Hahella sp. HNIBRBA332: one gene and its partners. The protein of the gene in region 3 interacts with the protein of the main gene of each other region in a pairwise test. Links are inferred from orthologs where the notes say so. Each region holds a gene or a part of one and is shown on either strand. Other genes may lie near its edges. The genes, in order: O5O45_RS01430, O5O45_RS02755 and grxD.

Region 1 (9,499 bases), 3.7 Mb from region 3 along the record:
GGGCGTTCTGCTGCACAAGCTGTTGCACTCTGAAACCGCTAAAAACCGGCGTTTGGAACGCCAGATCGATCATCTGCAAGATCAACACACCCGCTATCAAGCGGAAGTCGCTGAGCACTTCTCTCGTACGGCGGAGATGCTAGGCAAACTCAACGCCAACTATCGCGATATATTCAATCATCTGGCTGTCGGCGCAGAGCGCCTGTGCAGCGACAGCGAGTTTAAATCGCTGGTGTCGTCCGCTACGCCTTCGCTATCCGTGAAGCGTAAAGAGGGTAAGAGCAAAGCTGAGGAAGAGTCGGTCTTTGAACCGCCTCGGGATTATGCCCCCAAAGCGGACCCGAAAGAAAAAGGCACTCTATCAGAGGATTATGGGTTCGAAAGCCGCTCGCATAACCCACCAGAAGCCGCTTCTGAAAGCGAGAAATATTAATTCCGCTTCCATGCGCGATAATCCGGTTAAGCCGGGTTATCGCCATCGAAGAATCTCACTTCCACGTCGACACTGTCAGCAAGCGCTTTACCAAGCGCCTGCACGCCATAACGCTCTGTAGCATGATGCCCCGCCGCAACATATACAATGCCCTGCTCGCGCGCGCTGTGCACAGTCTGCTCCGAAATTTCGCCACTCAAATAAACGTCCACCCCCAAACTTACTGCCTGGTCAATAAAACCTTGCGCTCCGCCAGTACACCAGGCGACAGTGCTGACCACTCGGCCAGGGTCGCCGCCAACAATCATAGGCGTGCGCTGCAATCGGTTAGCAAGGTGTTCGGACAGGTCGCTGACTGACATCGGCTGAGGCAATGCACCTTGCCACAACAGTCCTTCCACATCCCCTGCTTTGACCCTGCTTTCAACAGAAAAGCCCAGGTGCGTAGCCAAAGCGGCGTTATTGCCATAGTCTGGGTGAATGTCCAGCGGAAGATGGTAGGCGATCAGGTTAATGTCGTGCTGTAAAAGTTTGGCGATACGTCTGCGCTTCATACCAACAATAGCCGCGCTCTCGCCCTTCCAGAAATAACCGTGGTGCACCAGCACCGCATCAACGCCTTGCTCAATCGCGGCGTCCAACAACTGCTCGCTGGCCGTAACGCCGCACAGAATCTTGCGAACGCTCGTGCGTCCTTCCACCTGCAAACCGTTAGGACAGTAGTCCCTGACCCGGTCCGGTTGTAACCAGTTGTTCAGCAGTGTCATTATTGTTGAGATATCAGTCATGGCCTACTCCTCCATCGTTGCAGTTATGTTAACATTCCGCGCCAGTGCCGCCAAAGAACGAGAAAAATGAGACAGTTAGCAGCCTATGGAATCGCCGTGGCAATTGGTTTGTTAGCCGCCGGCGCTTATCTCTTTTTTATGAAGCATCCGACGCTACAACCCCAACCGGCATTGACTTCATTCGCCGACGCCGTTGAGCACACGCTGCCTTCCGTCGTCAATATCTACAGCGAAGAACCCAATCCTGCGCTGTCCGATGCTATTTGGAACAATCCTTTATTTTCCAATTATTCCAAAAATATTACGCCACCCGAGCCCACGCTAAGCAGACTCGGTTCCGGCGTCATTATTGATAAACAAGGCCACATCCTGACCAATTACCATGTAGTCAAGTCCACGGAACTGATTAAGATCATGCTGTCTGATGGCCGGGAGACTCCCGCAGAAATCGTAGGCTTGGACAGCGAAGCAGACCTCGCCGTACTAAAGCCCAAACAGGACGGACTTCAGCCAATTCCGGTCAGCCAATCTCAACCCAGAGTGGGAGATATCGTACTGGCGATCGGCAACCCGTTTGGCGTCGGCCAAGCCGTGACGCAAGGCATCATAAGCGGCTTAGGACGATCTAACCTGGGACTGGCCACCTATGAAAACTACATTCAGACAGATGTCGCCATCAACCCGGGGAATTCTGGCGGCGCCCTAATTAACGCCAAGGGCGAACTGGTTGGTATCGTCACCGCAGTGTTCTCAACCACTGGTGGTTATCAGGGTATCAGCTTCGCCATTCCTGCGCAGTCAGCCATGGCGATAGCTCAGGACTTAATCCAGTACGGGCGTGTGATTCGAGGATATTTAGGGGTGGAAATGCATGAGCTGGCTCGTCATGAGGCGGATTTTTTTGGTCTTACGGATACCAATGGATTACTGATAACAGGAGTCCAACCAGACAGCCCAGGCAATAAAGCAGGGTTGGAAGCTGGCGATGTGCTTTTGATGATCAACGACATGCCAATGAGGACGTCACAACAGGCTAGAGACTTTGTTTCACACAACAAACCTGGGGATCAGATTAAGCTTACTGTGTTCAGGCGTGGCCAGTCTGTAAATCTAACCGCCACCTTACAACAGCGCGCAGGCAATGAAGGGGATTAACCGGAGGTTACCCCCTTACCGCCTCCAAAGCCTCTAACAGCACTTTCAGCATAGCCTCATTTTCTTCACGGCTCCCAACCGTTAAACGCAGACATCCGGCGAGCTTGGGATGGCCGCCATCCAGCAACTTAATCAAAACACCGCGTTTTTTCATTTCGTTGCAGACAGACTTGGCCGACAGGTCGACACGCACCAAAATAAAGTTCGCCTCACTAGGATAGACTGTCACGCCTGCCACATCGCCAAGATGGGCGCTTAACCAGCTACGCTGCTCCCGCAACGCTTCTGTTTGCTTCACGAACTCGGGAAAATGCCGGATAGCGGTCAACACAGCGTTTTGCGTCAGACAGTTAATGTTGTATGGAAGGCGCACTTTATTCAGTTGTTCAATCCATTCCTGCGCGCCAAACAGCATACCGAAACGCAACCCTGCCAACCCAACCTTCGAGAACGTACGCATCACCACAACATTGTCGTATTCGCTGATCCAGGTCATATAGTCTGCATCGGTAAAAGCCGTGTACGCCTCATCGATCACCACCAACCCAGGGCTTGCGGCAACAATCTGGCGCAGCGTTTCATCATCAAACAGGTTGCCTGTCGGATTATTAGGTTGAGCAATGAAAACCAGTGCAGGCTGATGACGTTTGATCGCGTCCAGCGTCGTCTGAGCGTCTATCTGGAAGTCATCATCCAACGGAACGCCCACATATTCAGCGCCGATGAATGTCGCAATCATCTTATACATGACAAAGCTGGGCTCAACGGAGAGTATTGTCCGTCCAGGTCCGGCTACCGCCATCGCGAGAATCTGGATGATTTCGTCCGAGCCGTTGCCAAACAGCATATCCACAGAAGCAGGCAAGCTATAGAGCCCCCTTAACGCCGCCCTGATGGGGCCAGCATCAGGATCTGGATAGCGGTTAATGGCCGCATCGCGCAAATCCGCGCCTAATTCAGCCTTTAATGCAGCGGGGAAGTCGAAAGGATTTTCCATTGCATCCAATTTGATCAGGCCTGTAGCATCCGCAACGTGATAGGCGGAAAGCGCCTGAACTTCAGGGCGCACCCACCGGGTAATTCTGTCTTTAACGGACATAAACCTATTCCTCTACTATGCGATACTCTGCGGATCGAGCATGGGCGGTCAGCCCTTCGCCACGCGCGAGCACCGAAGCAATGCGCCCGGCGTCAGAGGCTCCGCGACTGGAAAAATTGATCAATGATGAACGCTTCTGGAAATCATATACCCCCAAAGGGCTCGAGAAGCGTGCGGTTCCAGAGGTCGGCAACACATGGTTCGGTCCCGCGCAATAGTCTCCCAAAGCTTCCGCCGTATAACGCCCCATAAATATGGCGCCGGCATGCCTGATATCAGGTAACAACGCATCAGGATCAGCAACCGACAGCTCCAAGTGTTCAGGCGCGATAAGGTTAACCACCTCAACTGCGTCTTTAAGATCTGCGACCTTAATAAAAGCGCCTCGCTCTTTTAAAGACACGGAAATAATATCTTTACGTTCCATACCCGGCAGCAGCTTCTCGATTGAGGCTTTCACCGCAGACAGGCAGGCCGCGTCAGAAGAAATGAGGATCGCCTGCGCATCCTGATCGTGCTCCGCCTGCGAGAACAGGTCCATAGCGATCCAATCCGGATCCGTGCCGCCATCGCAGACCACGCAGATTTCCGAAGGGCCGGCAATCATGTCGATGCCAACAGTTCCGAACACCATACGCTTGGCCATCGCCACGTAAATATTGCCGGGACCGACAATTTTATCGACCTTGGGAATTGTTTCCGTGCCATAAGCCAGGGCCGCCACGGCTTGGGCGCCACCGACGGTAAATACCCGATCGACGCCCGCCACCGCCGCTGCGGCAAGCACCAACTCATTCACTTCGCCACGCGGCGTCGGCACAGTCATGATAATGGAGCCGACCCCCGCCACTTTCGCGGGAATCGCGTTCATAAGCACTGAAGAGGGATAAGCGGCCTTGCCGCCCGGGACATAAATGCCAACGCGATCCAAGGGAACAACCTGCTGCCCCAAGACGGTTCCATCTTCCTCCTTATAGATCCAGGAGGGTTGAACCTGCCTCTCATGGTAACGACGGATACGCTCGGCGGCGCTTTCCAGCGCGCTTTTCAATTCAGGACTAATAGAGGCGAGAGCCTGTTGCATGCGATGATGCGGAATTTCCAGAGCGCTCATTGACGTTGCATTCATATGATCAAAGCGATTTGTATATTCCAACACCGCTTCATCACCGCGAGCGCGCACATCTTTCAACACGCCCTCCACAACGCGGTTCACTTCCGCGCTGTCGTCTTCCTGAAAAGCCAGCAAAGCTTCCAGTTGCGACTTAAAATCCGCCTGACTGCTATCTAACTCACGCATATCTGCAGTTCGCCTCATTCGCTACTTCATTAGTATTCGCCCACAACACCCTCTGCTCAAGCAAGGGCGCATAAAATCATTCTGCGCCCACCGCCTGCGCCAGCTTGTCGAGTATTGGCTGTAAACTGGCGTGTTTCATTTTCATGGAGGCGCTGTTGGCAATCAGCCTGGAGCTGATGTCGCATATTTTCTCGCGCGGCTCTAAGCCGTTGGCCACAAGGGTATTGCCCGTATCGACAATATCTACAATTTCATCCGCCAGCCCCATCAGCGGCGCCAATTCCATACCGCCATACAACTTAATGATGTCAGCCTGGATGCCTTTGCCTGCGTAGTAACGCTTGGCGATATTGACGAACTTGGTCGCCACTTTGATACGCCCCGATTTAGGCGCCGCGCCTTTCATCGCCGCCGTCATCAGACGACAGGTGGCGATTTTGAGGTCCAGCGGCTCATAAAGGCCATCATAGCCGTGCTCCATCAGCACATCCTTACCTGCGACCCCCAAATCCGCCACACCATGCTGTACGTATGTTGGGACGTCTGTGGCGCGCAACACAACCAGCCGCACATGGGGCTGGTTGGTGGTGAAGATCAGTTTACGGCTTTTCTTGATATCGTCTTCTGGCTCAATACCGGCCGCCGCCAACAGCGGCAGGGTATCTTCCAGGATACGCCCCTTGGACAGGGCAATGGTGATGATCGCACTCATTACAGGATTCCGGATATTGGTGAATTGCTTCAGCCCGGCAGCCGACGAATCTTCGCGCCTAATAACTGCATTTTTTCTTCAATACACTCATAACCACGGTCAATATGGTAAATGCGGTCTACAAGGGTATCCCCTTCCGCCACCAATCCAGCGATCACCAAGCTGGCGGAAGCGCGCAAGTCTGTCGCCATTACCGGAGCGCCGGTCAAAGACTCTACTCCCTCCACGATAGCAGTATTGCCTTCCAGCTTAATCTTCGCCCCCATGCGGCGCAGTTCCTGCACGTGCATGAAGCGGTTTTCAAATACGGTTTCAACGATAGCTCCCGTACCTTCCGCCACGGTATTCATGGCGACGAACTGCGCCTGCATATCAGTTGGGAAAGCAGGGTAAGGAGCCGTGCGCAGGTTGACAGCTTTCGGCCGGGCTCCTTTCATATCCAGCTCTATCCAGTCTGGACCTGTGCTGATATGTGCGCCGGCTTCATCCAGCTTCAACAGAACCGCTTCCAAGATGTCTTCGCGAGTGTCTTTTACTCTGACCCGACCACGAGTCGCCGCGGCGGCGACCAAATAAGTCCCGGTCTCCACTCGATCCGGCAATACGTTGTAGCGGCAGCCATGTAGTCGTTCAACGCCGTTAATTTCAATCGTAGAAGAGCCATGACCACGAATATCCGCGCCCATTGCAATCAAACACTCAGCCAAGTCTATGACTTCCGGTTCACGCGCGGCGTTTTCAATTACCGTCTTACCATCCGCCAGCGTCGCCGCCATCAAGAGGTTTTCTGTACCGGTTACCGTCACAGTGTCCATGTATATATGCGCGCCTTTCAAGCGACCATTGATTTTTGCTTTGATATAGCCGCCTTCGACCAGAATATCGGCGCCCATGGCCTCCAAACCGCGGATATGCAGATCAACGGGTCTGCTGCCGATAGCGCAACCGCCCGGCAATGAAACTTCCGCCTCGCCAAAGTGAGCCAGCATTGGCCCCAGCACCAGAATGGATGCCCGCATGGTCTTTACCAGCTCATAGGGCGCAGTCAAATGTTTGATAGTATTGGCGTGCACTTCCACACACATTTTTTCGTCGATCATCAGCTCAACGCCCATGCGGCCCAACAGCTCAATCATGGTGGTGATGTCGTTAAGATGCGGCAGGTTGCCGATAGTGACGGGCTCATCCGCCAGCAACGTCGCAGCAAGGATGGGTAATGCGGAGTTCTTCGCACCGGAGATACGAATCTCCCCATTAAGCGGTTTGCTACCGCCGATCAATAATTTGTCCATTAAACTTACCTGGGTTGGAAAACGAATTATTTATTCGCGGCGGCCCACTCATCGGGAGTGTATGTTTTGATAGAAACAGCGTGTACGGTGCCGTCAGCGATCAGATCATGGATGCAGCTGTACACCGCTTGCTGTTTTTTGACGGGAGTAAGGCCGGCGAAACGTTCGCCGACGGCAACAACCTGATAATGATAGCCATCACCTTCTACACGGACTTCACAGTCGGACAGCTTTTCTTGCAAAATTTCTTGCAATGCTTCGGGTTGCATGCGCCCACTCCTCGTTATTCGTTGGCTGAACTAAACGAGGCATTTTAACCCAAGCAGGGGCTGGGCCCAAGTTATGGATTGGAAACAATTTGCAGCGACAGCCGCAAATTGCTTAACTGGAGGGATATTTACAAGTCAGTCTGGCGCGTCCGCCAGCGGCAAAACAGTTTCAACGCCGCTAACACGCGCAATATCAAACATCTTGCCGGACAGCCCTGACACACTGACGTTTAGCTCTTTGGCCTCCGCCGCCGCAACCAATCGCAGCAATAACGATATCAATACGCTTTGCGCATTCTCAACGAGAGACACATCTATGCGCAGCGGCGAAGAGGCGTCTGTCGTCCGTACAGAGTTTTCGCCCTCAGCCAATAAGTCAGTCACGCAGGAGAGATCAACCGCTCCAGAAATGCTCAGCACCGTTTCTCTGGATTGCTCATCCCTGGTGCAGGTCAATCTTGCCGACATTACTTCGCCTCGCTAGTCAGTTCATCTTCTTCGATCCGACTGGACCAGCTATCTACAACTTTGGTGATGTCGCCATTATGCACGTTAACTTGCTGCTCAAAGCGGTCCTTGAATGCAAGGCCTATATTCACGCCATTTACGATGACATTCTCCAGCAACCATTTATTGTCGCGATTTCTATACATCGAATAGATAACCGGATACTTGTTGCCAGATGCAGAGATCACTTCCAAATCCACACTTGCACGCCCCTCATCTCTTGGATTGATGGTGGCAGTCAATACGTTGACTTTAAACTCGCCACTCTCCACCAGCGCTTTGCCGTATGCGTCAAACAAGCTCTTTTTGAACACTCCAACAAACTTTTCTTTCAGCTCATCACTGGCTTCTCTGCGATATCGCCCCATTACCCGTGCGGCAATGCGGTCAAAATCAACCAGATTTTCAAGCGCATCTTGCATCACGCCATAAAATTTTTGTGGATTCTCGTAATAAGTCTGCTTTTCGGATTGCAGCTTGGTAACCAGCATTTTAGTGCTGTCCTGCACCACGCCAAAAACGTCTTGCTGTGCGTTGGCCTGCGCCACAACAGCAAACGCCATCATCGCCATGACTGCAAACACACTCCCAATATTCTTCACTGTTAACATCATGTAAATTGCCTAACTGTTTCTTTGCCTGACTAGCACTAACCAAAATTCACGACTTTATTTTGAATTCAGAGATACAGCGACCTACTTGCTGGTCGCAAAGTCGCTTATCAGCTTCTCTAAATTTAGCGCGCCCTGCGTACTATAAAAGAAGTCTCCGTCCTTTAGGGCTTCCTCGTCCCCACCAATAGAGACATTAATATACTTTTCCCCCAAGAGGCCTGCGGTACTGATAACTGCGACACTGTCCGCACTCAGATAGTTCACATCCGCATCAATATCCATTTCCACAACAGCCTTGGACGACTTGGGATCCAATGCAATACTGTTGACGCGCCCGATAGTGACGCCGGACAAGGACACTTTACCCCGCACCCTCAACCCACCCACATCAGTAAATTCCGCATATAACTTGTAGGTATCCTGCGTAGGACTCAGCGACAACCCGCTCACTTCAAGCGCCAATAAGAACAACGCCCCAATGCCGGCGACGATGAACGCCCCTACAGATATCTCCAGCGTACGAATCCGCATATTAAAAATCTCCAAACATTACGGCGGTCAAAATAAAATCCAGTCCCAGCACCGCTAACGATGAGTAAACAACTGTTTTGGTGGTCGCAGAGCTGATGCCTTCAGAAGTAGGTACCGAATCATATCCCTGAAAAACGGCGATCCAGGTACACACGACGCCGAACACAATGCTCTTGATAATCCCGTTGAGAATGTCATCGGAGAAGTCCACAGACGCCTGCATATTGCTCCAGAACGACCCCTCATAAACGCCGAGCCATTCCACCCCCACCATTTTACCGCCCCAGACGCCCACAACGCTAAATATCATGGCCAACAAGGGCATAGCGATAAATCCAGCTAGAAGCCGCGGGGCAATAATCTGCCGCAACGGGTCGACCCCCATCATCTCCAGACTGGATAATTGCTCCGTCGCCTTCATTAACCCAATTTCAGCTGTCAGCGCAGAACCGGCGCGTCCGGCGAATAATAACGCCGTCACTACCGGCCCCAATTCACGCACCAGCGTCAAGGCGATCATCTGGCCAATAGCCTGCTCTGAACCATAGTCCACTAGAATGTTGTAACCTTGTAGGCCAAGCACCATGCCTATAAACAGACCACTGACGACAATAATCACCAGCGATAGGACGCCGACGGAGTAAAGCTGTTTGAGTACTAGCGGCAAACCTTTCATGCGTGGAGCGCCCAGTAACGACCCCACCAAAAAAATTCCCGCCCGACCTAAGGCGCCGAGCGAAAGCAGGCCATTTCTACCAAGCCTTTGCAGAAAATCCAGCATCCTGGTCTCCCCGTAATA
Region 2 (9,597 bases), 3.4 Mb from region 3 along the record:
CGCCCGATATCCACCAGTCCTTCCAGAACTTTCTTATTGCGATGGCCAAGCACATAGTCATACAACTTGGGTTGCGCCGTCTTGATCAGTCGCGCCACCGCAATGGTGGCGTAAACGTCAGACATAGCGTCATGCGCCGCCTCATGCGTCACGCCATTAGCCTTGGTCAGCTCTTCCAGGCGAAAGCTGGGGACCCCTTCCGCGTTCATGGGCCAGTTTATACCGTCGGGCCGCATGGCGTAGGTAAGCCGCACCATATCAATAACGTCCCAACGGGAATTGCCGTTTCGCCACTCCCGGCTGTAAGGATCGTAAAAATTGCGGTATAGCGTATTGCGGGTGACTTCATCGTCGAAGCGGATGCTGTTGTAGCCGACCACACAGGTTCCCGGACGGGAGAATTGCTCGTGGATCAGACGGATAAACTCCGCTTCACTCACGCCCTCCGACATTGCTTTCTGCGGCGTGATGCCGGTAATCAGGCAGGCTTCCGGTTGCGGCAATACGTCTTCCGCCGGCTTGCAGTACATCACCAGCGGCTCTTCGATGGGGTTGAGATCCAAGTCCGTGCGCACGCCCGCAAACTGAGAGGGCCTGTCTCTGCGGGGATCTGCGCCCCAGGTCTCGAAATCGTACCAATAAAAGGTGTCAGCCATTTAACTACTCTGAGTCGTCAATCAGGCGCCCATGTTAGCCAATAGCGCTCCGTTCGTCATGTTGGATTCCCGGCCGAATGCTGGCACAGCATTTGAATATGTTTGAAATAAGTCAGGTATATGCGCTTTCCAATGCCGGAAAAAACGCACTCAGAGATAACAAGGTAGCCGTCATGGGTTTAATTCGCACTTTATTTGAATACGGAAATCAGGCGTACGAAGGCCTGAAACAGCCCACCGCCGCCCAGCAGACAAAGGCCGACGCGGCCATGGACAATCATCCTGAACCAGGAACCGTGACCCTGTCCGGTCAGCCGCAGGAACAAAGCTCCCGCCCCCGGGTCATGATCAAAGAGTTTCAGCAAGGTGTCGGGCAAGATACTGCCTTTGTGCAACAGACGCTCAGGCAAAAGCTTGCCGAGTATGGCGTCACCAGTGTGCGCGGACAGGTTCGCCTGGGTCGCAACGAGACCGGCGCGCTGGAAATTTCAGGCGCAATTCCAACGGAAGCCAAGCAGAAGATTGAAGCGGATATCAACCGCAACCCGGATATCAAGCAAACGTTCGTGCGCCTGAGTAATCAGAAGCCCGCATTGGATTACGTTCAGAACGTGATGCGCCTGCAGAATGCATACGGGGGCGACAACTCGCTGTTCAGCTCGCTGCTTTCCTCCAATCCGCAGAATAACTCCCTGCAGGACATCGTGCAGCGCTTTCACAAAATGGGGTCCGCCGCCGCGGAGATGACCGCAAATTCCGGCGCCGCCTTCTCCATCTCGATCAGTTGATGCGCGCCGCCGCTGAGAATCCGGCGGCGCATTCATTCAGAAGCCGGAAATATCGCCCGCGCCTTCCCTCAGGATCACCGGCGTATCGTCGGTCAGATCCACAACGGAAGTGGGCTCCATGCCGCAGAAACCGCCATCAATGATCAAGTCCACCGCATGCTCCAGCATCTGGCGAATCTCATAAGGATCGGTCATCGGCATGTCTTCGCCGGGCATGATCAGTGTAGAGCTCATCAGCGGCTCGCCCAGCTCCTCCAGCAGCGCCTGCGCAATGCGGTTATCAGGCACCCTGATGCCAATCTGACGCCGTTTCGGATGCAACAGCCTGCGCGGCACCTCCGAAGTCGCCGTTAAAATAAAGGTATAGGCGCCGGGGGTGTGGTTTTTCAATAGACGATAAGTACTGTTATCCACCTTGGCGTATGTGGAGATATCGCTTAAATCCCGGCACACCAGCGTGAAATTATGCTTATCATCCAGGCGACGAATGCCTTTGATGCGGTCCGCAGCGCTTTTATCGCCGATGGCGCACCCCAGCGCATAACCGGAATCCGTGGGATAAACAATAACGCCGCCGCTGTGAATGATTTCCACCGCCTGACGAACCAGACGGGCCTGTGGGTTATCCTGATGGATCTGGAAGAACTGGCTCATTGACCGCCCGACTCCGTTTTGGCTTTTTTGCTGCCGCCCATGCAATTGGGCGAATCCGGGGCCTGGCCTTTCTCCAGCCATTCCTGTGGGGTGAACGTGTGCAGCGCCAGCGCGTGAATGCCCTGTTGCATCAGCTCGCCCAGCACCGCATACACCTTCTGGTGCCGTTGCACGGAGCGCATATCCGTAAACTGCGGCGTCACCAACACCACCTTGAAATGGGTTTCCGAATTGGGAGGGACGCTGTGCATATGGCTTTCATTGATCACCTCCAAGTGCGTCGGAGTGAAAGCCTCTTTTAACTTATTCTCAACAGAGATTTGGATTTTCATATTTTATTCAGCAGATAGGATTAGATAGCAAGCCGCCGCGACGGGCCCCGTCGCGGCGTAGATAATGACTACACTATAAACCACTCCGCCGCATTCGACGAGCGGAGCGGCCACCGCTTACCTCACTGTGACGTCGGCCACTACCGGATAGGGCTCCGCGCGATTGGCCGCATAGTCCCGCATCCACACTTTAAAGATATACTTTCCCGGCGCCACGACACTCCCTGTGCCGGAACGTCCATCCCAGTCGATCGCGACGTGATGTTCGCCAATCAGAGGCTCCCGATACAGCTCCCGCACTAAGGAGCCGCCCCGCGCCTCGTAGACGTACACGGTGGTCAGAGCGCCTTCATTGAGATCGAACTCCAGTCGCGTCTTGTCATTGGATTGGTCACCGTTGGGGGTGATCACGTCCGGCGTAACGCTGATATTGGCCCATTGCGGAGCGACCGTGTCCACAATCACCCGCAACTCCCCATTCACACTGATTCCCTGCGTGTCCGTAGCCGACAGCGCAATCACATAACGATCATCCGCAACTGTAACCCCACTGAAATCACGCCCATCCCACAGCTTATTCAGCGAAACGCCGCTGCCTTGTTGACGAAACAGCTCCACTCCATCGCGGTTCTGATAGCTGAGCGTCCAATCAAGACTTTTGTTGAAGCTTGCTTTAAGCGTGACGTTATCGCGCCGTCCATCGCCGTCCGGACCAAATTCCGCATAGTTGGACTCATAGCTCAACAACTGCGGCGGTTCCGAGTCCGATACGGTGTTCACGCTGAAATACACTTCCGCCGGAGCCGCCGCCACGCCGTCCACATCCACGCCAGTAATCAAGAAGCGGTAGGAGCCGTCCGGGGTCACCACGCCGTTGTGGTCCAGTCCGTCCCATGTTAAATCGAAGATTTCCCCATTACCGCGAAACAGGTTCACGGGTTCATTCTCCGACGTGAGAACGGAAGCCTCCCATTGCAGCGGGGCGGTAAAATCGGCGCGCACCCTCAACGTATCGTTGGCGCCGTCTCCATTCGGACTGAAGGGAGAGGGCTTGGCGGTCGCGTTCTTGATCGCCGCCAAGCCCTGCATCCCCCGCGCCACGATAATCTCAAAATTCCCACTGCGATTATCGTCCCAGGCGACGAATATGTCGCCGGACGCATTGACCGCCACCTTGGTCACCAGAGACCCCAGTTCGCTGGGAGATATATTAGCGGCGGGTGAGAAGGTCAGGGCTCTATCAGTGGAGAAAGCGAACATCGCTTCGTAGTTGCCCGGCGTCGTATCCTGCCAAACGACATACAGCACGCCTTCGGCATCCGTGGCCAGATCCGGGCCGATTGAGGCCCCCGGGTTGCGGCTGATGTTGCCGGGCGGCGCAAAATGCTGTCCGCCATCCTCAGAGCGCGCCACATAGATCTCCGCCTCATTATTGATCTGCTCACTCCAACCGATATAAACATTACTGCCCGCATCCGCCGCCAGCGACACTGAAGAAGACACCGCACTGCTAGCGGAAATACTAACCGGCTGAGAAAAACTGCGCCCACCGTTCCTGGAGTACATGTGATAGACATTCTGCGCATTGGTCCAGGCTACATGGATACGCCGATCCCCGCCCGCCGTCATGCGTACGCTGGAGACAAAGTTGGCTTTAATCTTGGCGACCTGCTGAAAGCTGACGCCGCCATCCGCGCTCTGGGTCACTATCACCTCTTCCGTCCCGGTGTCTGTCCAGGCCACATAGATCACGTTAGCCGAATCCACCAGAATATCCGCCCGCACGGAAGCGCTGTCATCTCCAGACAGACTGACGGCCGAGGTAAAGGTCTTGCCGCCGTCTTCCGAACGCACGTAAAGGATCGTAGAGGCGCCGTACAGGGTATCCTGCCAAACCACATGCACGTGACCGCGGGAGTCCACCGCCACGTCCGGCGCGCTGGACTGCCCAGAGGGCGACGACAGCTGCTTCGGCGGCGTGTAGTTTTCACCTTTGTCGCGAGAGCGCGCGAACATCACTTCCTTCACGCCGGAACTGTTATCGTCCCAGGTCACAAAGAGATTATCGCCTTGAGCCACCAAGCTGGGGTTAAAACTTAAACCCTCTGAATAGGACAGATTCACAGGCGGGTAAAAATTGATCTCCGCCCGGGTCGGAAAAACAAAGGCCGTCAACAACGCAAAAAGGGCCACACCCAAATGAAGTTTACATCCTGTTTCTCGCTTAAAAGTCCTTATTACTTTCATTTTCCTTCTCCACAGCGATCATTGCGATCACCGCTATTTCCTTATATTCGCCGTCCATCCCTTTGTCAGGGCGTCGCGAAGGGAGAACTGCACACTTCGCTTATACGCGTAAGATCCTGACCTCAGATCCCTGCGATCACAGCCCCTCGCCTTTGGACGGTTCCATTTCCTGCTTGAACGCCTGACACCGCTGCGCACGCTCCGGCGTGGAGTGCTGGGCCCATCCCGCTGATTGGTCCACGCCTTGGCAGGAGTTTCGGGAGAGCCGCAGCGCCATCATATAACCAACCCCGCCGCCAGGACCATGGCCAAGTCCGACAGATGTCTGCGCACAGGCATTATTACAGTGAGTTTTGGGTCGCCCCGAAGCATTGGAAGACGGGGCGCGATGCAAAAAGTAGCTTGTTGTTACATTTTTAAATTGCTCACAAAAACCATTTAAGTTGAAGTAGACATTGCCCTAGTCCGGCTTTTCACAAGGTTTGCTGTCTGTCGAAAAAGTCGCTGAATCAGGTGCGGTTCAACTCGCTCCGCACATTTTTCGGCAAAAGTTAGCGAGATTGGTGGTTTACTGCCAAACTTAGATATACATCAAACAGTTAGACGAACGCAGACTATGAAAATCGGACTTCTAGAAGACGACCAGAATCTGGCGGACCAGCTATTGCTAAATCTGCGGAACTCAGATTTCCAATGCCGCCACTACAATACGGGGAAAGATTTTTTATTCGCCGTCACCCATGACAGCTTCGATTTGCTCATCATGGACTGGCAATTGCCGGATATGGACGGCATCGACATCCTCCGCAAAGTGCGGCAGCAGCAGGAATGGCCGATCCCGGTGTTGTTCCTGACTCAGCGCGAAGCGGAGGAAGATATTATTGAGGCGCTTGAGGCCGGCGCCGACGATTACATGGTGAAGCCGGCGCGGCCCGGCGAACTCATCGCCCGGCTCAAGGCGCTGAGCCGGAGAAACCGCACGGAGGAAACCGATGCCGAAGAAGCCAGTTATGGCCCCTTCAGCATCAACCACAAGAAACGGACCATTCAACTGAACGGCGAGCCGCTGACGTTGACGGACAAAGACTTCGATCTGACGACGTTTCTGTTCGAAAACAAAGGCCGCCTGCTGTCGCGCAAGTACCTGCTGGAAAGGGTCTGGGGCGTCAGCAGCGACATCAATACCCGCACCGTGGACACTCACATGAGCCGTCTGCGGCGAAAACTGGGAATCAAACCGGAAAACGGATTTCGCATTAAGACCATTTACCAGCACGGTTATCGGCTGGAGGAAGTGGAATAGGCCGCATTGTCCGGTCATCGCGGCCAACAATTGACGATACTGTGAATATTGGGAGGCTGATTGAAACAGAGCAAACGCCACCTGTTGTGGTTCTGGTTCCTGTGTTGGTTCTCCTACGCCGGGTTCGCCCAAGAGCCCGACAAGATGGAGTGGACCTACACCACCCGACCCAATGACAGCCTGCAAAGCATCGGTGAGCGCTTCCTTGCGCCCAATCGCGGCTGGGACGCGCTCATGCGCTATAACAGCCTCAACGACGCCTGGTCGCTGACGCCCGGCACGCAACTCAGAATTCCCGTCGCCTGGCTGCGCCACTATCCACAGTCCGCCTCTTTACTCAATCTGCGCGGCAAAGTGTGGCTGCGTAAGGCGCACACTTCTCACTATGTGCTGGCGACGTCGGAAGCCAAACTCGAAATCGGCGATGAAATCAAAACCGATGAAGGCTCCGCGCTGGTTGGATTCGCAGACGGCAGCGAGCTGACGGTATCCCGCCAATCCATTGTGATCTTCAATACCCTGACCCATTACGGCGACACCGGCATGGTGGATACGAGACTGCGTCTGCTGCGCGGCAAAATGCAGCAGAAAGTGACGCCGCGCAGAGGCCCCGCCTCCCGCTATGAAGTCTCCACGCCCTCCGCCGTCGCGGCGGTGCGCGGCACAGCTTTCCGTCTGCGGGCGACCGCCGACGTCACAGTGGCGGAAGTCACGGAGGGTATAGTGGAAGTCTCTAACGCCACCGCCTCCCGCAAACTTTACAAGGGGCAAGGCGCCACGATTGGCTCAGGCTCCTCCTTCTCTGAAATCCAGTTGCCGGAAGCGCCGGAAGTGTCGGCCTCGGCGGTGTACAACGCCGTTCCGGTGACGTTGAGCTGGGTCCCGGTAACCAATGCGACAGCATACGTTATCGAAGTATTTAAAGGCGACGGGAAGGAACTACCGGTTTTTTCCCAGCAAATTGACGCTCCTCTGGTTGAGCTACCCGATCTGGGCAATGGCGACTACCGCTTATTGCTGCGGGCGGTGGACCCGGGAGGATTGGAAGGCGTGGATACGGAAGTGCGCTTCAAAGTGGAGCAAAAGGCGGAGCCGGCGCAGCTGATTACGCCGCTGACCGGGGCGTTGCTGCGAGAACCGCGCCCCGTGTTCCGCTGGCGACTGGACACGCCAACCCAGATGTCCAGCCTTGAAATCTCTACCGATCCCCAATTCACCGCCCTCTACACCCGCACCCCCTTCTCTTCCATCTCCAGCGCCCAAGCCGAACGCAACCTGAATGCAGGCGAATATTTCTGGCGTATCGCCACACTGGCTGGCGGCGACGATTTTTCCTATAGCGAGCAGCGGAGATTCACCATCCTGGGAAAGCTTGACGACACCCACGTCATAGCAGTGAATTATTTTGACGAAAAAGCGAAAGTGTTCTGGAAAAGCGTGCCTAATGCAGACCGGTATATACTTCAATTGGCGGAAGACGAGTTTTTCAGTCGGGTCATTGAAGAGCAACAGGTGGAGAAAACCTCCGCCAACCTCCGTCTGACGCCGGAAAAGACATACTGGATTCGCATCAGACCGGTTGCAGGACCGCTCTATTCGTCGAACTTCGGCGCGATCCAGGCGGTCAGAATAGAGCCGTAGGCTCCGCCAGCCCCGTTATCCGCATGAGGCGTATCGGGCGCAATCTACGTCAGGATTAGTTTACTCACAACAATAAAGGGCCCTTATGGGATGATCCCAGGCAAACCTGATGCGCAGCCCAACCCGCCTTCCAAGCGGGACAATGCTCCCCAAGTCCGCCACAGCCGCGGCTTTCCCGTCACCGAGCGTTATCTCTTCGCCGCCATTCTGGTGGGTCTCTGTTTCCTGTTGATATCCAGCGGCTGGATGCAGCGACTGGATTACCTGTTTTATGATTTCTGTCTCAAGGTGCGCCCACTCAGCACCAGCACCACCAGCGTCATCGTCGCCATTGATGAAAAAAGCCTGTTGGAATACGGCCGCTGGCCCTGGCCGCGAGACCGTCACGCCACCCTGATCAAACGCCTGCGCAATTCCGGCGCCCGCGCGGTGGCGTTCGACCTGCTGCTGTCAGAAAACAGTTCTCCTGAGGCTGACCAGGAATTCGCTCAAGCCATGGCGGAGGCCGGCAAGGTGTTTCTGCCTCTGCACATCGATCACGTCGGCAATACCGGCCACCTCACCGAAATTTTGCCCATCGCGCAGTTTATCGACACCGCAGAAGGCCTGGGACACGCTCAAATGGAATTGGACGCCGACGGCATCGCGCGGGGGTTATATCTGTATCAGGGCCTGGGAGACAGTCATTGGCCAAGTCTGGCGCTATCGGTATACCAGAATCTGTATCCCGAAGAGCGCCAACAGAAAGAAGAGCAGGATAACGGCGGCGCCTTCAACGTCCGCGAGCAGTATCGCCTGATCCCCTTTATCGGAGCGCCAGGCAGCTTCCCAACGCTGTCCTACAGTGAGGTCATGCATGGAGAGCTTCCACCGGACTACTTCCAGAACCGGGTCGTATTTGTTGGCGCCACCGCCGCTGGTCTGGGCGACTTTCTGCCGACGCCGGTGTCGGGCGCCTCCACCAGCATGGCGGGGGTGGAAGTGCACGCCAATGTCTTTGAAGGGCTGGTGCGCAAAAACATGCATCGCCTGATTTCTCCCACCTGGCAATACCTGCTGTCACTCAGTCTGGTGCTGATCGCCGCCCTGGTGTACCCGCGCGTCTCGCCGGAGAAAAACCTGCCGTTAACTCTCGCCCTGGCGTTATCAGTGTTAGTGTTCAGTTATCTGTTGCTGCTGCTGGACCACCAATGGTATCCGCCAGCGGCGGTCGTGCTCTCCCTGGTGTTCGCCTACCCTTTCTGGAGCTGGCGACGCCTGAGCCGCCTCAATCAGTTTCTGAATCAGGAATTGAAGCGACTGGAGGAAGAGCCGCGCCTGCAACAGGGCGATATCTATGACTCTCCGCAGCAGTGGGCGCAACAAGTCACCCGCCTGCTTAAGCCCGCTCTGTGGGAGTTTCGCGAAATCGCTCCAGGAGGACAGCAGCGTATCGATATCAACGCCGACGCAGGCATGATGGAGATCCTTCTTCCCGTATCCGACGCTGTCGGCAAAATGGCCTTATACATGCGCTTCGAAGATCATCCGGACCAGCTCCAGCAGACCGCCGACTATCTGCAACGTCTGTATCCCCGGCTGATGCAGAAAACCACCCGTCGCCAACCTTCCAGCGAACTTATCGACCGCCGCATCTCCCAGGTGCGCTTCGCCATCGCCGCCATCCGCGACATGCGCAAGTTCGTATCCGAAACTATCGCCAACATGCCAGACGGCGTGCTGGTGGGCGATGAGGTCGGCCGTATTTTGTATTTGAATGAACACGCCAGCCGCTGGTTGAGCGCCAATGCGACCGCCAACGCTTATATCGCCGAATGCATGCCTATCGCCAATAAGTTTACGCCGGCGCTATGGGATTCCGTGGTGCGTAAAGTGCTGGTGGAAGGCGAAGCGCAATCCATGGAACTGCACACTCGCAACACTGCGGTCCTGATCTCACTGGCGCCCATGCGTTTCACCCATTTGAACGCCAACGG
Region 3 (9,589 bases):
AGCGTTCGCACTGAGAATCTGGCGGAAGGGCCAGTCGTAGCGTTAGATCTGCGCTCAGCGGTACAAGGGCTGCTGACCGAAGAAAGCCAGAAGTCAGGCAAGGCGACAGCGCTCGACCAAGTAGATGAGGATCTCATCAACCTGGTCTCCATGCTCTTCGAGTTTATCCTTGATGATTACAACTTGTCGGCTCCAATTCAGGTTCTTATTAGCCGCCTGCAAATTCCCATTCTAAAAGTCGCGATCAGAGATAAAAGCTTCTTCAGCAAGCCATCCCACCCGGCTCGCAAGCTGTTAAACGCGCTGGCGAAAGCAGGTATTGGCTGGAGCGATGCATCAGAGAAAAAACGCGACAAGCTCTACGAACAAATTCATCGCGCCGTTCAACGCATCCTTGAAGAGTTCAACGGTGAAAGCGAGCTTTTCGAAGAGATATACCAAGAGTTCTCTCAATATTTAAGCCGCGAAGAACGCAAGGCGAAACTGGTTGAGCAGCGAACCAAAGAAGCGGAAATAGGCCGCGTCAAGTCTCACAAAGCCCATCAAGTGGTAGAGCAGATTCTCAGTGAAAAAATCGCGGCACAGCCTCTCCCCCCCGTCGCTGTTGAGCTGCTTCGCGGCGGATGGAGCCGCGTCATGTTCCTGGCCTACTTGAAAGAGGACACGGAGCATCGCTTGAATCAGTGCACAAAAGTGGTGGACGAACTGACTTGGTGCTTACAGCCACATGCCGAAGTTGAAGCCAGGCAGCGCTGGGTCAAAGTTGTTCCCCAGCTACTAAAAAACCTCAAAGCCGGCTTAAAAGAAGTCTCCTACAACTCCGCCAAACTTGAGCACATGCTGGGAGAACTGAAAAAAGCGCTGACAGAAACCTTCAAGCAACAATCTATAACCAGCGCACAGAATGACGCACCCAAGCCGCCCGTACCTGTCGCGGCAGTTATAGAACAAAAGCTCACTCCCGCTGCGAAAACAGCAGTAGAACGGCAGAGCGAATACGAGGACGCCGCGTTGGCTGAATATCTAGCCAAGGTAGATGAAATGGAGAGTGGAGCCTGGATCGAGTTTTCCCTGGTTAATGGAACTCGCTTCAGATGCAAACTATCCACAAAAATCGAGGACTCCGACACCTACATTTTCGTTAACCGTTTAGGTTTGAAAGTCGTCGAGAAAACCCGAGGCGAGCTGGCGCACGAATTTCGCAAAGGACGTATCAAAGCGCTGGAAGAAGGCCTTCTGTTTGACAGGGCGATGGACGCCGTTATCGGCAACCTGAGAAAGATGTCAGGCAAAGCAGCGTGAAGCGGAATAGGACTACCCGCTTCACATAACTGACGGAAACTCATTTCTACCGGATCATGAATTAAGTTAAATTCACTGCAGACCTCAAGTCCTATATATTTTATGTCTGACAGTGAATTTAACGGCGGGCTCACCGCCAACGCTATCTTCTTCTCCATCCTTGCTCACGCAGGCATACTGCTTCTACTATTTTCTATCCAGCTTCCACAAAAAGAAAATTCAACAATTACAGTCACCCTCAGCGTACGAGCGCCCAGCTCCCTAGAAACTCAAACCCAAAGCGAGCCGATACAAACCGATGCGCCAAAGGACATTGTCGACGACACACTTCCATGGAAAGGCAAGCAACAAGATACTTTCTCGGGAATACCTCGCAGTAATGCAAATCGCACCAACTTGAGCTGGGTAAGCGACCTGTTTAAGGGGGAGCCGCCGCCCAATGATAAGAGGTCTAATACGTCGGAAAGCAAAGCATATGAAATGGACGCATCCATCTTGGAGCTATTAAAAAGCCAACCATCAACACATTCGACATTCTGGCCCTATCTCGTTCGCCACTTGGCGCAAAATCGTCTATACAATAATCAATATGAATATAGCGACCTTACAGAGCCCCGTATGGTCGTACTCAAGTTGCAATTTCAAGAAACAGGAATGTTAGTTAAAGCGGAAGTTGAGAGAAGTAGCGGGGACGAGAAGCTGGACGCTGCGGCGATTCGCAGCGCATACGCCGCCAACCCCTATCAACGCCCACCTTCTACAGACAGCGTATTTGGTTACAGTTATCTGGTTCAGATCCTGTACACCCCTGCCAGCTAAGCTATAGCTGCAGGACCAAAACCGCATATTCGAAATGATTACTCTGTGACGGCAGCGCCCTTCACCATTCCTTGCAATTCGCCAGATTCGTATAGCTCAGTGACGATATCGCATCCGCCAACCAGCTCGCCTTTAATATAAAGCTGAGGATAAGTCGGCCAGTTAGAGTAGGTTTTCAACGCTTCGCGAATTTCTGGATGCTCCAGAATATTCACATAAGCAAATTTCTCACCGCAGGCCATCAACGCCTGAACAGTCCGAGCGGAGAATCCGCACTGAGGAGCATTGGGCGACCCCTTCATAAAAAGAATGACAGGGTTGCTGGTCAATTGCTCTTTGATAACTTCGATGACATCCATAAACCTAACCTTTAATAACAGTCATTGAGTGATTGGTTGACTATTTTACTATGTTTTTAAGCGCTGGCGATGTCGATTTAAACAGACATCGACATAGTGCGCTAAAAATAAGGTGCTTCGCCCTTTCTGGAGTGGAAGTATACGCGAAAAAAATCGCCTCTTCAGGGACAATTCATCCCCCTCTTAACCAGAAAATTTGAGCCAGATCAGGGCCTCCCTGGGCTTCGTTGCCATGTGTAACAATTATCTATACTATAGCTGTTGGAACAGGCAGCCGGGGCTGCCTTTTTGCGTTATATAGGGTTTTCAACCATATATAGAGTTTAAGGTTGTATATAAGAGGACGAAGAAAATGGCCGGTCCAACCCTGATGAATACTTATGGCAGACTGCCCATCGCCTTTACGCATGGAGAAGGTTGCTGGTTATACGATACTCAAGGCAACCGCTATTTTGACTCAGTAACCGGCATCGCCGTATGTGGGCTGGGTCATGCGCACCCTGCCGTTTCCGAAGCAGTTTGCAGCCAATCCAAGAAGCTTTTGCACTGCTCCAATCTTTATCAGGTTCCTCTACAGCAACAACTGGGCGATCTATTGTGTCAAGTCGCCGGTATGGACAGTGTCTTCTTTTGCAACTCTGGCGCCGAAGCCAATGAAGCCGCCATCAAGTTAGCCCGTCTATACGGTAAAAAGAAAGGTATTGAATCGCCTTCAATCATCGTCATGGATAACTCATTCCACGGCCGCACCCTCGCCACTCTGAGCGCAACTGGCAATCGTAAAGTGCAGGCAGGGTTTGAGCCGCTGGTGTCGGGCTTTGTCAGAGCGCCATACAACGATATGAGAACCCTGGAGAATATCGCCCGCGCAAACAATAATATCGTCGCGGTGCTAATGGAGCCTATTCAGGGTGAAGGAGGCGTTAACATCGCCCCAGTAGAATATCTCCATGCCGTGAGAAAGCTGTGTGACTCCAAAGGCTGGCTGTTGATGCTGGATGAAGTGCAAACCGGCAATGGCCGCACTGGCGCTTACTTCGCTTATCAAGACTACGGTATCGCCCCTGACGTCGTAACAACCGCCAAAGGCCTGGGCAATGGCGTACCTATTGGCGCCTGCCTGGCCAAAGGCGTCGCCTCCGAGGTGTTTCATCCCGGTTCGCACGGCTCTACGTTCGGCGGCAACCCACTAGCTTGCGCGGCGGCGATGGCGGTCATCAAGACGATTCAAAGCAACAATTTGGCCGAAAGGGCCCGCACTCTCGGCGAACAAATCCTCAGCAAACTAAAGCAGGAGTTGGGCGGAGCCGAATATATCAAGGATATCCGCGGCAAGGGTCTGATGATCGGCATAGAAATGACTGAGTCCTGCCCCGAATTAGTTCCCCTGGCGCAAACAGTGGGACTGCTGATTAATGTCACGTCTGATCGCGTAATCCGGCTGTTGCCAGCATTGACTATGACGGACGTTGAAGCCGAACATCTAGTAACGACACTGGTGCGACTGATCAAGCTCTACGCTGCGGACGATCGAAAAAAACCAAGGTAGGTTTATAGCCGTGCATACTGAAAGGCGACTGCCGTCGTCTTTCATTCCTTCTATATTTGTCTTAAACCTACTGAAATGGCGAGTAACGCACCATGAGCATCAGACATTTTCTGACATTGTGTGACTTTTCCCCGGCTGAACTGGATTATCTGATTGAGCGGGCCATCCAGCTGAAAGCCAAGCATAAAAGCAAGCAGGCCTATACACCGATGCAAGGTCAGGTTCTGGGAATGATTTTTGAGAAGTCCTCCACCCGGACTCGCGTCTCTTTTGAGGCGGGAGCGGCGCAGCTTGGCGGTTCAGCCATATTTCTTTCTCCTCGCGATACACAACTGGGGCGCGGAGAACCCATTGAGGACAGTGCACGCGTTCTGTCGCGCATGGTGGACATCATCATGATCCGCACCTTTGAGCACAGCAAGCTTGAGCTGTTCGCCAAGTATTCCTCTGCGCCAGTTATCAATGCGCTGACTGACGACTACCACCCCTGCCAACTTCTCGCCGATATACAAACCTATATCGAACATAGAGGCTCCATCCGTGGCAAGAAAGTCGCCTGGATTGGCGATGGCAACAATATGTGCAACTCATACATCAATGCAGCGCGCCAATTCGGATTTGAGCTGGCGGTCGCCTGCCCCCAGGGTTATGAGCCAATGCAGTCGTTAGTAGAACAGAACGCGGACAGGGTGAAGATATTCCGTGACCCGTCTGACGCCGTCGCAGGCGCCCATTTGGTCGTTACAGACGTATGGGCCTCCATGGGTCAAGAGCAAGAACAGGCGGAGCGGGAAAAAGCCTTCGCCAAATTCCAGGTTTCCCCTGACTTAATGAATAAAGCCGCGCCTGATGCGCTGTTCATGCACTGCTTGCCCGCACACCGAGGCGAGGAAATCAGCACAGACATGCTGGACGACCAACGCTCCGTCGTCTGGGACGAAGCGGAGAACCGCTTGCATGCGCAAAAGGCTCTCATGGAATTCCTGCTCTACGGCAAGCAGGTTTAACATGGTAGCGAGCGCCCCCCTGCTGGAGGCAAAAGACCTTAGCTGCGGCTATGGTGACCAGGCAGTCGTATCTCACCTGTCTTTTCAGCTGAACAAAGGCGAAATAGCCAGTTTGCTTGGCCCCAGCGGCTGTGGCAAGACAACAGTTCTACGTGTACTGGCGGGCTTTCAGCCCGTCTTTGCAGGAGAAGTGAGAGTAAACGGCGCGCCGGTTTCTACGCCATCCACCACCGTACCGACGGAGAAACGCCAAGTCGGCATGGTGTTCCAGGATTATGCGCTATTCCCTCATCTAAGCGTCGCGGCGAATATCAAGTTTGGCCTGCACAACCGTTCCGCGACGGAGGCGGACGCCAAGCTGAGAGACATGCTGGAGCTTACCGGCATGACAGCTTACGCCAATGCTTATCCTCATCAACTTTCAGGAGGCCAGCAGCAACGTGTCGCCCTGGCTCGCGCGCTTGCGCCAGATCCAGTGCTGCTGCTAATGGATGAACCCTTCTCCAATCTGGATGCGGAGCTTCGTTCGCGCCTCAGTCTGGACGTCAGGGAAATACTCAAAAAGCGGGACATTACAGCTATTTTAGTGACCCACGACCAAAACGAAGCCTTTGCCATGGCTGATCATGTTGGCATTTTGCATGGAGGAGGCTTACAGCAGTGGGATACGCCCTATAATCTGTATCACGAACCCGCCAACCGCTTTGTCGCCAACTTTATCGGCCGCGGAGCCTTATTACCTGGCGTATTGACCACCCATGACAGCGTTGAAACTGAACTTGGCGTCATTCGCGGCAACAGGGCTTACCCCTGGAATCCGCAGCAGGCCGTTGAAGTATTGATCCGTCCTGACGATTTGGTATTCGACGACACCTCCCCTCAGAAAGCCAAGATTATCGACAAGATATTCGCTGGCTCCTCGACACTCTATCGGCTCCTACTCAGCTCGGGGCGCAAACTGGAAGCACTGACGCCCAGCCACCAGGACTTTCCTGTTGATGCGGAAGTCGCCATCCGCCTGAAGGCCGAGCATTTGATCGCGTTTAAAAAATAAAGGCGCAGTTCAGCTCTGAAGTCTGAAGTCTGAAGTCTGAAGTCTGAAGTCTGAAGTCTGAAGTCTGAAGTCTGAAGTCTGAAGTCTGAAGTCTGAAGTCTGAAGTCTGAAGTCTGAAGTCTGAAGTCTGAAGTCTGAAGTCTGAAGTCTGAAGTCTGAAGTCTGAAGTCTGAAGTCTGAAGTCTGAAGTCTGAAGTCTGAAGTCTGGAAGGCGGGCAAAAAAAGAGGGGCCAAAATAGCCCCACAATGAAACAAGGAAAGTTCGATAGAACTACAACCTCAAAGAGTCATCCCTTACGAAACGAATTATGAATTTCTCCCGTCTTCGTGTCTGTTAGAGAAGTGTCGCCTTATGTAACAAATGGTAAGCAAAAAGGCCTAACTCCTTATTTTCACATCACCTAAATCCACTCATCCTAAACCCCCAATATTTACACCCTCCAAAAACCTGACCAAGTAGACAAGCAAGAGTAAGCCATTAGTCCAATGCCCATTTGCACGATTGAGGCGTTGACGTCATTTGGCTAAATTTTCGGACCGCCCGGTAAGATCGCTCGTTTATGGATGAATGTGAGCGGAATGTTAACTGTTCTATTCCAAACACAGTCAGAAAGGAACGCAAATGAAGAAGCCAATGATCCTGGGCGCAGCCGGTCTGGTCGCCTTGGCGTCGGTCGTGGGGATACTTCGCTATTCCGACGGCCCCAAGCCAAGCCCCGACACGCCAGCCGCTTCCAATGAAGCTCAACCTGGAGGCGCGGCCCCCGCTAACGCCGCACTCAACCCTCCAGCGCCGCTTGACGCCCAATCTAGGACCACGACGTCACAGCCCCCCGCTAACACAGCGACGCAGGCTGATGCGGACTTTTCCGCTGACGGACCTCCGCCTGAACCTGTAAATGATGAGCTGGACGCTAACGACTCCAACGAAGTCATGTCTATGTGGAGCGCTCCAGGGGAAGCTGAAGATATTGTTGTGAACGGCATCCCCGCCAAAAGGATGCACGCCAATATGGAAGCGCTGGATAAGCTGCGCGTGGGAAGGCAGTTGGAACTGCCCATCCCGCAAAGAAATGAATCGCTGCTTGCGGAAATCACTTCCACTCACAATCAGCTGGACACCATAGAAGTCTGGAAAGGCCCGCTGGTCGGCGGCGCTCCGACAGATAACGTTATCATCACCCGCGGAGAGATGGACACGCATGTAGTCATCGCCACCCGCACCGGCACTTATTCCGCTGTCATCAATAACGACACCGGACAGGTCACCCTTACCGACGAAGGCGAAATAAACAGCCGGATCACCCCAACTGAAGACGGCGTGCCGATTCCACCTCTGGATCTACCCACGCCCGAGCAGCCTCAAAGCAACTCATAAAATATAAATGAAAAAAGGAAAACTATAATGAATTTTAGTAAAGCCGCCGCCCTCATGTTCGCCGCCAGCGTCGGAGCTGGCTCCGCGCATGCGAAGAACACCGTAGACGTACTGGTTTTGTACATTGACCAAGCGACACAGACCTCCAACGGTCGCGATATCGACGCCCGTATTGCGTCTTATATCGAGTACAGCAACCAAGCCTACGAGAACAGTAATGTTGATATGCGTCTGCGCCTTGTCGGCTCGGAAAAGATCAACTCAAACTATGTTTATGTAAACAGCTCCAACTTAGATTCCTTCAGTCGCAATAGCACTGTTGCCTCACTGCGTCAGAAGTATGGCGCCGATCTGGTAACCCTGATCAACCTGCGCGAACCCATGAATGGCGGCTATGTGTGCGGTATCGGTTATGTTCCACCAGGAAACGCCAGCTCAGGGCAGCTTTACAGCAACGCCGCGTCAGCCGGTTTCAGTCTGGTCGGCGTAGATTGCGGATACAGCACTTTCACACACGAACTTGGCCATAACATGAGCCTTGGCCATTCCTACGTTCAAAACTCGCAAGGCGGCATCTGGTCATGGGCCCGCGGCCACGGCGTGTACGGCTCATTCAGTACGATCATGGCCTACCCACACGCTTACAACACCCGTAACCAGCTGCAGATGATCTCCAACCCTGACATCAATAAATGCGAAGGTCAGGCTTGCGGCGTCAGCGCCGGACAGAGCAACGGCGCCGATGCGGCGCAAAACCTGCGTAAGATTGGCGATCAGATCGCAGCATTCTTCCCCACCAAGATCGACGACGGTGGAGATGGCGACGACAACGGCGGGGATGATAATGGCGGAGATGACGGCGGCGATAATGGAGACAACGGCGACGACACTACCGTATGCAGCAAGCCGGAGTTGAACGACAACCTGGTAGAAGACGGCGACTTCAATGAGCTGTCCAGCTGGACAAGCTACAGCAATGCTGGCGATCTGGGGCAGGCTTACCTTAAGAAAGACTGCGGCCGCGACTATATTCTGGAAATTACCAATCGCTCAGCCTATTACTCTGGCGCTTACCAGAAATTAACAGGCAAACTGAAAGCTGGCGTTGAATACAAGTTAACCGCCAAGCTCGGCCTGGGTGAAAACGGCAGCCGTGAGAATATGCGCGTTGTATTTAAAATATCCGATGACAGCGGCACGCACTATCAGTACCTCTCCCGCGCCTCTTTCACCAGCAGCGAAATGTCCAAGTATGAACGCACCTTTACGCTGGACGCCAAAGGCTCAATCCGTGACGTAGGCATGTTGATTTACGGCGCCAGCGCTGGCGTAGACATGCTGGTTGACGAAGTGAAGATTGTTCCTCTCAACCGCGACGGTGACGATGGCGACGACAACGGCGGCGACACTAACAATCCCGGCGGCAAAGAAATCATCAATGAAGGGTTTGAGAATGGAACTCGCGGCTGGAGCAACTATTTCGGAACCAGACTTTACCTGAGCGACACCGCCGCTTCGGGCAAGTACAGCCTGCTCAGCAGCTACCGCTATCGCTGGTACTCTGGTCCTGGATTCAATGCACATGGCCTGTTGGAAGCTGGCAAGCCTTATCAGGTCAGCGCTGACGTTTACCTGACCAGCAGCCGCCGTTCGTCCGATAAAGCAGAATTGTGGGTTTACTACGTTGATAATTCCGGTGGCCACTGGAAGAAACTGGGCGGCCAGGATATCGCCACCTCGCAATGGCAGAACATTAGCGGCGAGTTGAACCTGTCTCCGAATGGGACTATCTCTCAGCTGCGTCTGCATGTGATTGGCGCACAACCATCCACCAGCATGTACATCGACAACCTGAAAGTGATCAGCAAGTAGGGAAAGCGATATAGATTTGAAAGCGCAGCTCAAGCTGCGCTTTTTTTATGCCCCTTGTTTACGGGGCCAGACCAGACTGAACTTGGCGCCGCCAAGGTTTTCGCTGCGACCGACAAAAGCTTGGCCGCCATGCCAGTATAGAATTCGACGAACAATGGAAAGACCCAAACCGTATCCACCGGAACTACGGGTGCGGCTATCATCTAGCCTGGCGAATGCCGTAAACACGCGCTCCCAATCCGACTCAGG

What was found.
Region 1: the proteins of grxD (region 3) and O5O45_RS01430 interact in binary tests that used the Escherichia coli proteins (3 or more experiments, as listed by UniProt). The link is inferred for Hahella sp. HNIBRBA332 from one-to-one orthologs.
Region 2: the proteins of grxD (region 3) and O5O45_RS02755 interact in binary tests that used the Escherichia coli proteins (3 or more experiments, as listed by UniProt). The link is inferred for Hahella sp. HNIBRBA332 from one-to-one orthologs.

What each region holds. Positions count from the first base shown.
Region 1 is NZ_CP132203.1:277,765-287,263, reverse strand. The notes cover bases 5,428-8,174. They hold O5O45_RS01430 (BolA family protein), read right to left. Parts: upstream 7,049-8,174; coding sequence 6,806-7,048; downstream 5,428-6,805. Other genes in these bases: O5O45_RS01420 (MlaC/ttg2D family ABC transporter substrate-binding protein), read right to left, coding at 7,516-8,169; O5O45_RS01425 (STAS domain-containing protein), read right to left, coding at 7,184-7,516; murA (UDP-N-acetylglucosamine 1-carboxyvinyltransferase), read right to left, coding at 5,517-6,779; hisG (ATP phosphoribosyltransferase), read right to left, coding at 5,428-5,487. Also shown: O5O45_RS01465 (Z-ring associated ZapG family protein), read left to right, coding at 1-433; O5O45_RS01460 (Nif3-like dinuclear metal center hexameric protein), read right to left, coding at 460-1,221; O5O45_RS01455 (S1C family serine protease), read left to right, coding at 1,288-2,376; hisC (histidinol-phosphate transaminase), read right to left, coding at 2,384-3,475; hisD (histidinol dehydrogenase), read right to left, coding at 3,480-4,775; more of hisG, read right to left, coding at 4,852-5,427; outer membrane lipid asymmetry maintenance protein MlaD, read right to left, coding at 8,251-8,700; lipid asymmetry maintenance ABC transporter permease subunit MlaE, read right to left, coding at 8,702-9,481; O5O45_RS01405 (ATP-binding cassette domain-containing protein), read right to left, coding at 9,453-9,499. UniProt on the Escherichia coli protein: Involved in cell resistance against acid stress.
Region 2 is NZ_CP132203.1:555,929-565,525, reverse strand. The notes cover bases 763-3,607. They hold O5O45_RS02755 (BolA family protein), read right to left. Parts: upstream 2,431-3,607; coding sequence 2,095-2,430; downstream 763-2,094. Other genes in these bases: O5O45_RS02750 (hypothetical protein), read right to left, coding at 2,548-3,607; O5O45_RS02760 (L-threonylcarbamoyladenylate synthase), read right to left, coding at 1,481-2,098; O5O45_RS02765 (hypothetical protein), read left to right, coding at 830-1,444. Outside these bases: sbcB (exodeoxyribonuclease I), read right to left, coding at 1-656; more of O5O45_RS02750, read right to left, coding at 3,608-4,485; O5O45_RS02745 (hypothetical protein), read right to left, coding at 4,814-4,957; O5O45_RS02740 (response regulator transcription factor), read left to right, coding at 5,294-5,980; O5O45_RS02735 (FecR domain-containing protein), read left to right, coding at 6,041-7,621; O5O45_RS02730 (CHASE2 domain-containing protein), read left to right, coding at 7,712-9,597. UniProt on the Escherichia coli protein: Transcriptional regulator that plays an important role in general stress response. Has many effects on cell morphology, cell growth and cell division. Acts by regulating the transcription of many genes, including dacA (PBP-5), dacC (PBP-6), ampC and mreB.
Region 3 is NZ_CP132203.1:3,970,138-3,979,726, forward strand. The notes cover bases 821-3,657. They hold grxD (Grx4 family monothiol glutaredoxin), read right to left. Parts: upstream 2,481-3,657; coding sequence 2,160-2,480; downstream 821-2,159. Other genes in these bases: O5O45_RS17535 (DUF1631 domain-containing protein), read left to right, coding at 821-1,302; O5O45_RS17540 (TonB C-terminal domain-containing protein), read left to right, coding at 1,405-2,121; O5O45_RS17550 (aspartate aminotransferase family protein), read left to right, coding at 2,833-3,657. In the rest of the region: more of O5O45_RS17535, read left to right, coding at 1-820; more of O5O45_RS17550, read left to right, coding at 3,658-4,029; argF (ornithine carbamoyltransferase), read left to right, coding at 4,122-5,036; O5O45_RS17560 (ABC transporter ATP-binding protein), read left to right, coding at 5,038-6,090; biofilm-associated metzincin protease inhibitor BamI, read left to right, coding at 6,713-7,468; biofilm-associated metzincin protease Mep72, read left to right, coding at 7,496-9,340; O5O45_RS17575 (ATP-binding protein), read right to left, coding at 9,386-9,589. UniProt on the Escherichia coli protein: Monothiol glutaredoxin involved in the biogenesis of iron-sulfur clusters.